Regions from separate parts of the Brevibacillus sp. MCWH genome, predicted to be linked through region 1. Evidence: riboswitches for the same ligand, from Rfam matches in the RefSeq annotation. Region 1 holds a riboswitch; each other region holds the start of a gene.
What was found. Region 1 has a riboswitch for S-adenosylmethionine ahead of ETC00_RS00620 (BMP family lipoprotein). Riboswitches for the same ligand answer to the same signal wherever they lie in the genome.
Positions count from the first base shown of each region.

Region 1 (4,773 bases):
ACTTCCTTGAGCTTGTGCGTGATCAGGATGACGCTCTTGCCGCTCTCCGCCAGGTGGCGAATCGTCTGCAGCAGTTCCTTTACCTCCAGCGGTGTCAGGACAGCGGTCGGCTCGTCCAGTACGATGATGTCCGCTCCCTGGTACAGCACCTTGAGAATTTCCACGCGCTGCTGCTCCCCGACCGAGCATTGCGATACACGGGCGGTCACGTCAATCGGGATGCGGTAGCGCTCACTGAGGGCCCGCACCGCCTCCACCGCATCCTTGCGCCGGAACAGGCCGGCACGCTGCGGTTCATAGCCGATGACGATGTTCTCCATTACGCTGAAATCGGGAAACAGCATGAAGTGCTGGTGCACCATCCCGATGCCGTGTCGGATCGCGTCGTCGGGGCCGCGAAAGACCACCGGACGGCCGTTTAGCACGATCTCCCCGGACGTCGGCTGTTCCATGCCGTACAGCATCCGCATCAACGTGGTTTTGCCGGCGCCGTTCTCCCCGACGATGGCGTGGACCTCGCCAGCCCCCAGCGTGAACGATACGTTGTCGTTGGCCGTAAAATCGCCGTATCTTTTCGTCATGTTGCGCATTTCCAGACGGTACGTCATCCCGCTCTTCCCTCCTTTTTCCTGTTGGTCCCATTCAACAGGAAACCGACTACCGCAGTAGTCGGTCGCCGTCTCGTTTACTGCTGCAGCGGATCAGGCACCTTGCGCGTACCCGCCACGATCTCATCCCTGATCGCTTTCACCTTGTTGATGACCTCCTCACCGATGAACGGATGCAGCGGCGTCTCGCTTTCGCGCGTGACGTAGGTGACGCCGACGCCGTCTTCCTTCAGGCCGTACGTCTGCACGCCCGGTTTCAAGCTGCCGTTTACAAACGCCTTTACCGTTTCATAGGCGGCCGTGTCGGTCCCTTTCAACTGGGACAGGACGATGTGTTCCGGATCGATGCCGGTGCGGTCGACGTCCTGGCCGGAGGTGTAGAAGCCCTTTTCCTTGGCTGCTTCAAACACGCCAAGGTCGCCGACAGCAGCAGCTCCGTAGACAAAGTCTGCTCCCTTGTTTGCCTGCAGCAGGGCCAGCTCCTTGGCTTTCGCCGGGTCATTAAAGCTGCCGACGTAGTTGACGAAGACCTCTGCGTTCGGATTGGTCGCCTTCAGTCCCTCCTGGAAGCCGACCGTCCACTTTTTCAAAAGCGGAATGTCCATCGCCGCGACGATCCCCACCTTGTTGGTCTTGGTCGCCAGGCCGGCAGCTGCTCCCATCAGATAGGAGGCTTCATGTTCGCGAAATACCACGCTGCTGACATTGGGCAAGTCCACGACAGTATCGATGATGGCAAACACGCGGTCCGGGTTTTCCGCCGCCACTTTTTTCAGCGCATCCTCCGATTCAAACGACGACGTAATGATCAAATCGTATTGCTCGGCCACGGCCGCGCGGATGTTCTCCTCGATGGCGAAATGGTCGGTCGACTCGATGGTTTTGACGTCGACACCAAATTCCTGCGCCGCTTTCTTGGCACCCTCGTCCATCTGCTGGAAAAACGGGTTGACCCCGATCTTCTCCGGCAAGATCAGCGCGACCCGCTTCTTCTCGCCGCCTTCATGGCCGCCGGCTTGTCCCTCCGGTGCACCGCCTCCCGCCGCACATCCGGCCAACAGTACGGCAAACGTCGTCAATGCCAACAGGTACTTTTTCATGCTGTTCTCTCCTATCTAGTAAAAAAGTTTTTTAACTCCCATACCGGTAATTTACGGGTTTTTTTCGAAAGTTTCAAGGCAAAACACGAATATTTTATTAAACATACACCATAAACGTTCGATATATTCCCCCTTTTCCCAGGAAGGCGCACCTGATGATGGTATGAAAAAAACTCTTCCTAGAGGAAGAGTTTGCCAAGTTGCGCCAACCTCTTCCTCATCTGTCAAAACCCGAGGGTTTTGCAGGAATTGGCACCTTTCTGTACCGGGGTACAGTGGTTGCCGGGCTTCATCGGGCCAGTCCCTCCGCCTCTCTTGATAAGGTAAGGTGAATCCGCTATCCAGTTGTAATGTCTCTAATTCTAGCAAAAGGTTCTCACATTGCAAATGATTTTTTTGTCATTTCAAAACATTATGTTTGTTGGTCTCGAAACGACTGCTGCAATCTGCGCGACAGCGCGTTCAGTTCGCCCAGTTCTTCCGTGATTTCCCGCACCTTTTGATGCTGATTTTCCGCCGTGGCAAACAGCTCTTCCAGATTGGCCACCGATTGTTCCGTCACAGCCGTAATCGTCGACATCTCGGCGGCCACTTCACCGGAGCGCAGCTTTACCCTGTCCATGCTGGAGCGCACGTGCTCGACGGCCTGCAGGAACGATTCCATTCCGGCCCGAACCGTCTCGATCGAGGTGACAGTCTGGACGGCCAGCTCCTGTCCCTTGGCCACCGACGATTCCCCGTTGCTCATGTGGCGCACGGCGTTTTCGCTCTCCTTGTGCAGCGACTGCAGGATTTCGGCAATCTCCTGGGTAGCGGTAGCGCTTTGTTCGGCCAGTTTTCGCACCTCGTCGGCCACCACGGCAAAGCCGCGTCCGTGTTCCCCGGCCCGGGCCGATTCGATCGCCGCGTTGAGCGCCAGCAGGTTGGTCTGGGTCGCAATCTGGTTGATCGTCTGCACGATCTCCTCCACCCGGTTGGCCTGCCGATTCAGCTCGCGGATGGTGGACGAGGCCACATTGACCGCCTGCACGATCTGCTCCATCTGATGCGACAGCTCGTTCATCATGCCGATGCTCTCGGTGAGGCGGCGGTTGTTCTGATCGGCCTCCGCCTTCATCGCGTTGGCCTGTTCGTTGACCGCCACGATCTCGTGGTCGATCGACTGGACTTCCTCCTCGATCTTCACCGTGGAGTTGGCCTGCGCCTCCATCCCCGTGGCCACTTCGCGGAACGCAACCATCATCTCGTCCGTATTCCGCTTGGTCGTCTCCGCGTGCTCATGCACGTGCTCCGACGTGCGGTCCAACTGTTCCGTCACCATGCGGATGTGGCCCAAAAGCTCCGCCAGCCGCTGTTCTTTTTCCTCTGCTTCCCGCCTCGCCGTCTCCGCTTTGTTCAGCGAGGCTTGTCCGGCCAGACACAGGTAGGTCAAGCCGACGATCATCAATGCGACAGACACGAGGTGCAGGATCAGATTCACTTCTGTCCGACCTTCATCGAACATGTCGTAGAAACCGGTGTAAAACCCGACAAATGTTGCCGCGATCTGGACAATCCCGGCGAAGACGACCAGCTTCCAGTCCAGATAGGCCGCGAGGAAGCCGAGCACGATAAAGGAAATAAACGCCGTCTCCGGATAAGACGTAAAGTGGTCGAATGCGATGGAGTAATACATAAAGCCGATCGCGACCAGGTAGCGAATCACGTAACTGCCTTTGCGGATGAAGTAGTACGGTGAAACAATCAGTGTCATCAGCAGGCCCAGTGATGTCAGCTTCCAGAAGTTCACGTCTTCCTGATACGCGATGATTCCGGCCAGCCACAGATGATTCCAGAGAATAAAAATCATGAAGCCCTCTTTGTTGGTCAAGGTGTTGCGGACCAACTGAAACATGGTCTGAAGCATAATTTCCTCCTTTACTGCTATGGTGAATACAACATTCTTTTGTCATTATATCCTGAAAAATCTTCCAAGTTCTATTGGGATCATGGAGAACATGTGAAAAAAGTTCTAACGCGCCCGTAGTTCCGCCGAATCAGAAACGCGGTTTGCCATGACCATTTGGCCCCTCTGACGAATAGGCTAAAGCAGGATCACATTTCTCAAGAAGGGAACGGGAACGCCATGGAAATGAATCAACTGCCGACCACCGTGCTGACCCGCACGATCAGCCGCCCGAACGTAACCATTTATTACCCGCAGGTGGCCGGTTTGGCCAATCGACAGGCCGAACAGAACATCAACCAAACCTTGTCGCGGTACGTGCAGGATTTGATCAACCAGCAGCATGAAAGCCAGGTGCCGGGAACGACGGAAATGCAGGGAAGCTACGAAATCAAAAACAATCAGCGAGGCATCTTCAGCGTCACCCTGAACAACTACGCCTACACGCCTCCGATGGCCCACGGCATGACCTATATGATGTCGCTCACAGCAGATGTGCAGACCGGGCAAGTCTTTTCCCTGCGGGACCTGTTCAAACCGGGCAGCGACTATGTCAAGGTGCTGTCAGACAACATCAAAACACAGATCGCCAATCGGCATATTCCCACCCTGGAGCCGTTCAAGGCGATCAGACCCGACCAGGATTTCTACGTGGCCGACAAGGCGCTCGTCATCTATTTTCAACTGTACGAGATCACGCCGTATTACGTGGGCTTCCCCATGTTTCCCATCTCGGTGTTCGACCTGGAGCCGATTATCAGCGAAACGGGGCCGCTCAGCATCATGGCGACCAACTCGTAGCGTGCGTGGCTTTTTCTCCGGGAAAACAACCAGGCTGCCGACGATGTCGACAGCCTGAATGATTGCCTGGCACCCGGGACCCGGGGCCCGGGTGTGGAGACGGCAGCAGACGGGAAGGCGAGCGGTCTTACTGTGCCGTATACCCGCCGTCAATTACCACGGCCTGCCCCGTCACCCCCCTGGCCTTGTCACTTGCCAGAAAGACGGCATATTCGGCAATTTCCTGCACAGACAGCAGCCGCCGCTGCGGGACGAGCGGATATATGACTTCTTCCATCACGCGTTCCAGCGGGACGCTGCGGGTCTTTGCCAGATCGGC
Region 1 is NZ_SDLF01000001.1:129,880-134,652, reverse strand. Features, by position in the region: gene ETC00_RS00625 (ABC transporter ATP-binding protein) at 1-608, opposite strand, end outside; gene ETC00_RS00620 (BMP family lipoprotein) at 686-1,708, opposite strand; SAM riboswitch class I at 1,923-2,033, opposite strand; gene ETC00_RS00615 (methyl-accepting chemotaxis protein) at 2,121-3,602, opposite strand; gene ETC00_RS00610 (DUF3298 and DUF4163 domain-containing protein) at 3,834-4,454, shown strand; gene ETC00_RS00605 (3-hydroxybutyrate dehydrogenase) at 4,582-4,773, opposite strand, start outside.

Region 2 (4,773 bases), on a different contig from region 1:
GGAACCACTGCCAGAGGCGGCGCGCTTCCTCGTCTCCGTCCTCCAGCTTTTTGAACCACTCGCGTCCCTGATCTTCCAGCGACGGGTCTTTTTCTGCCTCTTCGTGGAAGCGGACGTAGAGCTGGAGCAGCTCCTTGATCGGCTCGGCTTTTACTTTTTCTTCGTCACCCCACAGCTTGTAGGCGACGATCAGCTTGCCAAACTGCGTCCCCCAGTCGCCCAGGTGGTTGATGCGGATCGGACGGTAGCCGTGTTTTTCCAAGATGTTGGCGATCGCGTTGCCGATTACGGTGGAGCGCAGGTGGCCCATGGAGAACGGCTTGGCGATATTGGGGGAGGAGAGGTCAATCGGCACATTGCGCCCTTTACCGATGTCGCGGCTGCCGTATGCGCTGCCCTGCGTCAGGATCGTGCCGATTACGTCGCGGGCGACGCTTTGCTGATCGAGGAACAGGTTGAGGTACGGACCGACCGCCTTGACTTCGCGGATCGGCGTACCGCTAACCTCGCCGGCCAGTTCGGAGGCGATCAGCGGCGGCGCTTTGCGAAGCGCCTTGGCCAGTTGGAAGCAGGGGAAGGCGATATCCCCCATGCTGGGATTGGGTGGCGTTTCCAGCATGTCGTATACGGTTTCGGCGGTAAATTGGTCCGCGCCGAGGCGGGTGAGTGCTGCGGCAATGATGCTGGCCGCTTGATGCTTATAGCTCATCGAATTCTCCTTTCGGTCTGGAATCTAAAAAATAGAAAAACCTCTGCGTCTCATCAGGGAAGAGACGAGAGGTTGTACTCCCGCGGTGCCACTCTTGTTGCTCTCGCCTCCCGCACGGGAAAAGGCGAAAGCCGCTTTGCCTGCGGTAACGGGCAGACCCGGCGTGCCCTACGCAATCCGGCTGTCCGGACCTTCAGGACGCGTCTCCGAGGTGCGCTTCCCCGCGTCAGTTTGCACCGGGCTCCCACCGTCCCCGGCTCGCTTCTGCTTTCTGACGGAGTACTCTCCTCTTCAGCGACAACGATATTCTTCTAGCATTATAGCGGCATCTCCTGCGGGATGCAACTCACTCTTCCGGTTTTTTCAGCAAATCGTCCAAATCGTGGAACAGGTCCCGCGTCAGCCGTTCCTTGTCGTCGGCCGACTGCCACTGCCGCTTGTACTCGGCCAGCTTGGTGAGAAGCGATCGTTCTGCTTCGGCAGCTTCCTTAAGATCGTGGTTTTCACTGGGATCAAACGGCATCAGCCGCTCATCCGTCCCGCTGCGCAGATAGGGAGAGCGCCAGTGATCGGGAAAGCGATAGGGCTGGTCGCCAAACAGAATGCCCAGCACGTCGTCCGATTCCAGCGGGAGGAAGTGGTCGTATTCGTCCCGCCTGCCTCCTTCAAACAGGTTGACATGCGTAAATGAATAACGCAGGTAGTGCTGCCCCGTCGCTTGATTCTTGACGATTGAATATGTCTCAAAATCCGTGTGCTCCAACTCTTTCACCGTCTCCAGGCGAGAGAGGAATTCCTGTCGGTTACAGGGTACCAATTGATCCACAGTGGTTCGCTCCTTTGTACGGAATCGCTTTTCATCATAGCAAAAACGGACAGCGGCTGACAACGAACCAGCATCAGGCGCAAACGTCCCGCAGGGAACGGCAGGCGGACAGGGTTGTCCAGCGAAAAAAGAGCCTAGGTTTAGCTAGGCTCCTTGTTGATGTACGCACTCGTTTAGTTGCAGTCGTTCGAACACCCGACGATGACCAACAGGATAAACAGAACGAGCACAATTGCGAACGTGTCACCGAAAAAGCCGGAACCGCAGTAGGAAGTACTCATTGTTGTTTCCCCTCCTTTCCGTATGCTTTAGTCTATACACGAATGTGCCGGTTGTTGTGGGCGAATGACCAGCTCGCAAAAAATGGGCGGGGGCAGTCTGGAGAAAATAGACAAATTCTACATTGACGCGAGGAAAAGGGGGTGTTAAGATACATTCAAACATCGTTACCGTTTGACAAAACTGCATAACAGACAGTGACGACTCTTATCCAGAGAGGTTGAGGGACTGGCCCAATGAAGCCTCGGCAACCGGATTACCAGGTGCCAATTCCAGCAAAGCGTGTGCTTTGAAAGATAAGAGGATGGTCATGCGTGTATGTTTCGCGGACAAATCCTCTTCTTGTTGCACACAGAAGAGGATTTTTTATTGTACACGGACCAATGCGTGTGAGTTTGGAAGAAAAGGAGTTTGCCCCATGAAAATAAGTCTTCGTGAACAGCTTTACCGGAAAATTCTGATTCTGGACGGTGCGATGGGGACGATGCTGCAACAGGCCAGCCTGACTGCTGATGATTTTGGCGGTGATGCCTACGAAGGCTGTAACGAGCTGCTCAATCTCACCCGTCCTGACGTGATCCGCTCCATTCATGAAAAATACCTGGAGGCGGGTGCGGACATCGTGGAGACCAACACGTTTGGTGCCACCTCGATCGTCCTGGCCGAGTACGACGTGGCAGACAAAGATCTGGAGATCAACATCGCTGCAGCCCGGCTAGCACGGGAAGCGGCTGACGCCTATTCCACCCAGGAGTGGCCGCGTTACGTCGCCGGCTCGATGGGGCCGACGACCAAGACGCTGTCTCTGACGGGAGGCGTCACCTTTGAAGAGCTGGTGGAAGCGTACTACCGGCAGGCGAAAGGGCTGCTGATCGGCGGCGTGGACGCGCTGCTTTTGGAGACCTCGCAGGACACCTTAAACGTCAAGGCCGGCGGCATCGGCATTCGCCGGGCGTTCGCGGAGCTGGGCAGGGAAGTGCCGGTGATGATCTCCGGCACGATTGAGCCGATGGGCACGACCCTGGCCGGGCAAACCATCGAAGCGTTTTACGTCTCGTTGGAGCATCTGAAGCCGATTACCATTGGTCTGAACTGCGCCACCGGGCCGGAGTTCATGCGTGACCATCTGCGCACGCTGGCGAATTTGGCCCAGTGCGGGGTGAGCTGTTATCCCAACGCCGGCCTGCCGGATGAAAACGGCCATTACCACGAGACGCCGCACGGACTGGCTGCCAAGATGCGGGCGTTTGCCGAGCAGGGCTGGCTCAACGTCGCCGGAGGATGCTGCGGCACGACGCCGGAGCATATCCGCGCGCTGGCGGAAGCATTGAAGGACTGCAAGCCCCGTGTCCCGGCCGGACAGCCGGTCAGCGCCGTGTCGGGGATCGAGGTCGTCTACGCGGAAGCAGACAATCGGCCGCTGCTTGTCGGAGAGAGGAGCAACGTGATTGGGTCGAAAAAATTCCGCGACCTGATCGCGGCCGGGAAGTACGAGGAAGCGTCCGACATCGCCCGCGCCCAGGTAAAGCGGGGGGCACAGATCATTGACATCTGTCTCGCCGACCCGGACCGGGATGAGTACGGGGACATGGAGAAGTTCCTGCAGTTTGTCATCAAAAAAGTGAAAGCGCCGCTGATGATCGACTCCACCGACGTGCGCGTCATGGAACTTGGACTGCGGTACTCGCAGGGCAAGGCGATTCTCAACTCGATCAACCTGGAAGACGGGCTGGAGCGGTTTGAACAGGTGGCGCCGTTGATTCACAAGTACGGCGCGGCTGTCGTCGTCGGCACGATCGACGAGACCGGCATGGCAGTCACCCGGGAACGGAAGCTGGAAGTGGCCAAACGCGCCTACGATCTGCTGGTCAATCGATTCGGGGTCAACCCGCGCGACATCATTTTCGATCCGCTGGTCTTTCCGGTGGGCACCGGCGACGAGCAGTACATCGGCTCCGCCCGCGAGACGGTGGAAGGCCTCCGCCTGATCAAGGAGGCGATGCCGGAGTGCAAGACGATTCTCGGCATCAGCAACGTCTCGTTCGGGCTGCCGGCGGCCGGACGGGAGGTGCTGAACGCCGTCTTCCTTTACCATACGACTCTGGCCGGACTTGATTACGCCATCGTCAATACCGAGAAGCTGGAACGCTACGCCTCCATTCCGGAAGAGGAGCGGCGATTGGCAGAGGCGCTCCTGTTTGAGACCAACGACGAGACGCTGGCCGCCTTTACCGAGTTTTACCGGCAGAAGAAAAAGGAAGTACGCGTGGAAGCGTCGTCGCTCACGCTGGAAGAGCGTCTGGCCCGTTACGTGGTGGAAGGCTCCAAGGACGGGCTGATGGACGACCTGAAGCTGGCGCTGGAGAAATACACGCCGCTAGAAATCATCAACGGTCCGCTGATGGCCGGGATGGAAGAGGTAGGCCGGCTGTTCAACGACAACCAACTGATCGTCGCGGAAGTGCTGCAGAGCGCCGAAGTGATGAAGGCCTCCGTATCGTTCCTGGAACCTTACATGGAAAAGACGGAGACGGCCACCAAAGGGAAAATTTTGCTGGCGACGGTAAAAGGGGACGTGCATGACATCGGCAAGAACCTGGTGGAGATCATCCTCGCCAACAACGGGTACGAAGTGGTCAACCTGGGCATCAAGGTGCCGCCGGAGCAGCTGATTGCCGCCTGCCGTGAAGAGCAGCCAGACGCGATCGGCCTGTCGGGCCTGCTGGTCAAGTCGGCGCAGCAGATGGTGATTACCGCCCAGGACCTGCGGGCAGCCGGGATTGACGTGCCGCTGTTGGTAGGCGGCGCGGCCCTGACCCGCAAGTTTACCTCCAACCGGATCGCGCCGGAGTACAAGGGAATCGTGCTGTACGCCAAGGACGCGATGGATGGGCTCGACCTGGTCAACCGCCTGCAGGACCCCGTGGAACGGGAAAAGCTGCGTGCGGCTCAGCAGGCA
Region 2 is NZ_SDLF01000013.1:76,436-81,208, forward strand. Features, by position in the region: gene argS (arginine--tRNA ligase) at 1-709, opposite strand, end outside; gene ETC00_RS13070 (hypothetical protein) at 1,056-1,535, opposite strand; gene ETC00_RS13075 (YjcZ family sporulation protein) at 1,709-1,816, opposite strand; SAM riboswitch class I at 2,019-2,117, shown strand; gene metH (methionine synthase) at 2,233-4,773, shown strand, end outside.
Region 2: it holds a riboswitch for S-adenosylmethionine, as region 1 does, so the genes downstream of both, metH (methionine synthase) here and ETC00_RS00620 (BMP family lipoprotein) in region 1, are expected to answer to the same signal.

Region 3 (4,773 bases), on a different contig from region 1:
GCGCAAACGGGGCGTGGAGCGGAACGAGGCCATCCTCCAGGCGGGTCCGATCCGTCTGCGTCCGATTCTGATGACGTCACTTGCGACGATTCTGGCAATCATGCCGCTTGCCTTTGGCGGCGGGGAAGGGAACGAATCGATGGCGCCCATGGCTGTCGTCGTCATCTTCGGTCTCAGTTTCTCCACACTGATTACGCTTGTGCTGATTCCGGTCGTCTACACCTGGTTTGACGATCTGGGGCAAAAGTGGCGCAATCGCAAAGAAAAACGCAAGCAGAAAAAAGCGGCCGGCCAGGAAATGCCGACGTTGGGATAGGAGGCTACACGGTATGAAGATGAACAAGGGAAGTCTTGGGCTGCTGCTGGCCTTGGCAGTTGCCCTGGCAGGTTGTACGGCTCCGGATGCGGCCACGCAGCAGACGCAAACGGATAACAAGCCGGTGCCGGTACAGGTCGATACAGTGAAAAAGGGAAGCGTGTCGACGCGCGCGGGGGTAACCGGGAAACTGGCCCCCAACAAGGAAGTCACCTTGGCTCCAAAAGTGGGCGGCAAGATTGTGCAGCTGAACGTAAAACTGGGGCAGTATGTCAAACAGGGACAGGTGCTTTTCAGCCTGGAGAAAACGGATCTGGAGAATGCAGTGCAGCAGGCGCAGGCGGCGTACGATCTCGCCGTAGCCAACCTGAAGCAGAGTAATGCCGCCTCCGACCAGGGGCTGCAGCAGGCGAAAAACGGTCTGGTGCAGGCCGAGCAGGCGCTGCGGGACGCGGAACGCGACTACCAGCGCATGTCTGACCTGTTCAAACAGGGAGCGGTGTCTCCGCAGCAATTGGAACAGGCACAGGCGGCCCTCACCAATGCGAAGACGGCGTATGCCAACGCCAAGGAAGCGCTGGAGATGGCTGAAAAGCAGACGGGAGTGGCCGTCACTCAGGCATCCGTGGAACAGGCCCGCATCTCGCTGCAAAACGCGCGTGAACAGTTGGCCAACGCGACGGTGACCGCCCCGATCTCCGGCTTCGTCTCCGCCGTCAACGGTCAGGTAGGGGAAATGGCTTCGCCGCAAGCGCCAGTGGTCACCATCGTGGATACCGATCCGCTGATCGTCAAGGCAAACCTCTCCGAAGAGGAAGTAACGTCAGTGAAAAAAGGGGACAAGGTGAAGATTCAAATCTCTGCCATCTCCAAGGAGCTGGACGGCACGGTGAGCGCGATCAGTCCCGTGATGGATCAGACGCTGCGCGCGTATCCGGTGGAAATTGCCCTGGCCAAGCAGGACGCTTCGCTGAAGGCGGACATGGTCGTCAGCATCCAGTTTGCGCATCAGCAAACCAACAGCATGCTGGTGGTGCCGCTCAAGGCCGTCTTTGACGAGAACGGCAAGCGGTTCGTCTACAAGCTGGAGGGAGACACGGCAAAAAAAGTGGAAGTGCAGACCGGGATCGAATCCAGCGATCTGGTGGAGGTAAAGGCAGGGCTGAAAGAAGGCGAGCAAATCGTCGTGCGCGGACAGACGCTGCTGAAAGACGGCGCCAAGGTAAACGTCCAGCCGACATCTTGACACTGTTCGCTTGCTCAAGTAGTATGAAAGAGATATCCAACCAGCACAGTCGGAATGCTGCGGCGGCCCTGCAGGGACGTCGCTGCGGGGGGCGACACGGTCGCTGACCCGCCGGATGCTGCTGGGATGGAACGAGACTGCAAACGAAACTGAATAGCACGCAATCACCTTATCAAGAGAGGCGGAGGGACTGGCCCGATGAAGCCCGGCAGCGGATCTGCCTGTGCAGATGCTGTGCCAATTCCAGCAGGAGCATTCCTGACAGATAAGAACGTGGAGATGTCGATCTGCCCCTTTTTCTGTACAGGAAAAGGGGCTTTTTGCTTAGCCGCCGACGTCTGCACGATTTACCCAAGGGAAAGGAACGAGAGACTGATGCGCATCCAACCGTCCGCCATGATTGACCGTCTGCCGACGCAGTTTTTTGCCTCGCTGGTGGCGAAAGTGAACAAGGCCATCGCCGCCGGCCATGACGTAATCAACTTGGGGCAGGGCAACCCCGATCTGCCGACGCCGCCGCACATTGTCGAGGAACTGCAGGAACATGCTGCCCGTCCGGTTCACCACAAGTACCCGCCGTTCAGCGGTCGTGTGGAACTGAAACGGGCTGTCGCCCACTGGTACAAGCAGGAGTTTGACGTCGATCTGGACCCGGAAGAGGAAGTGGCCATCCTGTTCGGCAGCAAGACCGGACTGGTGGAAATCTGCCAGGTATTGCTCAATCCGGGCGATGTGGCTCTGGTGCCGGACCCCGGCTATCCCGATTACTGGTCGGGAGTGGCCATCGCCGACGGGCGGATGGTGATGATGCCGCTGCGCGCCGCGAACGGTTTCCTGCCGGACTACGGCGAGCTGGCCCGAGAGGATCTGGACAAAGCCAAGCTGATGTTCCTGAACTACCCCAACAACCCGACCGCGGTCAATGCGCCGTACGAATTTTTCGAAGAGACGGTCCGTTTCGCCCGCAAGCACGAAATCGTCGTCTGTCACGACTTCGCCTACGGAGCGATCAGCTTCGACGGCAAGAAGCCGGTCAGCTTCCTGCAGGTGCCGGGAGCCAAAGAAGTGGGCGTGGAATTTTACACGCTGTCCAAAACGTACAACATGGCCGGCTGGCGCGTCGGCGCGATGGTCGGCAACCGGGAACTGGTCCGGCTGATCAACCTGATCCAGGACCACTACTTCTGCAGCCTGTTCGGCGCCATCCAGATGGCGGCGGTCCGGGCGCTGACCGATTCCCAGCAGTGTGTCCGCGAGTTGGTGACCGTCTACGAAAGCCGGCGCAACGCGCTGTTTTCCAACCTGCACCGCATCGGCTGGGAGGCGGCACCGTCGCAGGGCTCGTTTTTCACCTGGCTGCCGGTGCCGAAAGGGTTTACCTCTGCCGAATTTGCCGACTTGCTGTTGGAAAAAGCCCATGTCGCTGTCGCACCGGGCGTAGGTTTCGGCCCCACCGGCGAAGGGTACGTGCGCGCAGCGCTTTTGGCCAGCGAAGAGCGGCTGGCGGAAGCAGTGGCGCGGATTGAGCGTTTGGGTATTTTCTCCCCGTGCAACTAGCAATATATCGTTCATGTGATTGAGAACTGACCGCCAGTGTGTTCGCAAAACGCCCTGGCGGTTTGATTTTTTGGGAAGCGAGGCGGAGGCGGGGCAGTGCCGCGTCCGGGATGGGCCCCGCCCAAAATAGGCGAGTGCCGCATAGTCCAAAACCGGGCGGGCGAATACTATAAAAAAGCGCGGCGGGCGCGATCACGAATGACGCGCCCATGCAAAAAAATCCATTCTCAGTAAAAATCATTCTCAGCATTGACAGATAATGATTTTCATTATACGATGGGTGTGGTAATGATAATTGATCTCAATGATCACGTTTGTTCGGCAGGAGGGTATCATGCGCTACCAGATCAACGGATATACGGACATGTATACGGTCATCTCCAATGAGCGCAAGATAGGCGGCGCCGTAGAAGCGGGTCTGATTCGCCTGCGGTCCGGCGAGGAGTTTGCCAACGCCGTGCTCACACGGTTGGAGATGTCCGGCGCACAGTTTTGCTCGCTCGGTTTTGTCACGGAGGAGGGCAAGCGGCTCATTGTCCATATCAATGACATCAGCATGATCGCCGACGCGGTGCACGTAAACGTGTGTGACCTGCGCAACGAGGTGATGCGCGCGGAGAAGATGGCGGAGCGGCTTAAGCGCTTGAAGCGGCTGTGCCAGTTGAACGAAGGAAGCTGCACGCCGACGTTCCGTGAAGAAGCGCTGTTGCTTGCTGAAGACATTGGCTTCGATGTGGCGCGCGAACACGTCGATCTGTCATTCCTGCCGCAGACGGAAAATGCCCGGGTGGTTCGCATCGCATAGGGAACCCGAACCCTGAACCCTGGCGCGCGATACAAACGAACACGATCCAGAGAATGAGACGGGAAGCGGTTTACGCTTCCTTTTTTGCTTGTCCAAGAGAACAATAGCCAAAACCTATTCCGTCTATAGCAAGCATAGATTGGACTTCTCCCGGCGTGAGTGATACAACAAGGATAAACTCAATCAAGGGGGAACGGAACATGGAGTACGCTTTTTCACAATCGGTTGGCGCACTGAGCTCCTCGGCCGTGCGGGAAATTCTGAAATTGACGCAGGGGACCCCGGTGCTGTCGCTGGCTGGCGGACTGCCGGCAGAGGAGTTTTTTCCGCTCGAAGAAATGAAGGCTGCATTTGACCGCGCGCTCAGTCAAGGGCCGAAATCGCTGCAATACGGTCTGACGGACGGGTACCTGCCGCTTCGCGAGTGGGTGGCATCCCGGATGAAACAAAAGAACATGAATGTGGGCGTGGAAAACATGCTGCTTACCACCGGCTCCCAGCAGGCCGTCGACTTGCTCTGTCGCGTCTATCTGGACGAAGGCGACGTCGTGCTGGTAGAAAACCCCACCTATTTGGCTGCCCTGCAGCTGTTTCAGTTCCGCGGCATTCGCGCTATTCCGGTGGAGGGGGACGACGAGGGCATGGACATGGAGGATCTGGCCCGCAAGATCGCCCAGTACCGTCCCAAAATGGCCTATGTGATTCCCACGTTTGCCAACCCGACCGGCAAGGTATGGAGTCTGGAACGGCGTCTTGGCCTTTTGCGCCAGTGCCGCGACAACAACATCCTGATCCTGGAAGACGACCCGTACGGCGAGATTCAGTTTGACGGGGAGGCGCCGTATCCGA
Region 3 is NZ_SDLF01000024.1:36,423-41,195, reverse strand. Features, by position in the region: gene ETC00_RS17150 (efflux RND transporter permease subunit) at 1-316, shown strand, start outside; gene ETC00_RS17145 (efflux RND transporter periplasmic adaptor subunit) at 330-1,562, shown strand; SAM riboswitch class I at 1,729-1,834, shown strand; gene ETC00_RS17140 (pyridoxal phosphate-dependent aminotransferase) at 1,938-3,119, shown strand; gene ETC00_RS17135 (hypothetical protein) at 3,454-3,924, shown strand; gene ETC00_RS17130 (aminotransferase-like domain-containing protein) at 4,125-4,773, shown strand, end outside.
Region 3: it holds a riboswitch for S-adenosylmethionine, as region 1 does, so the genes downstream of both, ETC00_RS17140 (pyridoxal phosphate-dependent aminotransferase) here and ETC00_RS00620 (BMP family lipoprotein) in region 1, are expected to answer to the same signal.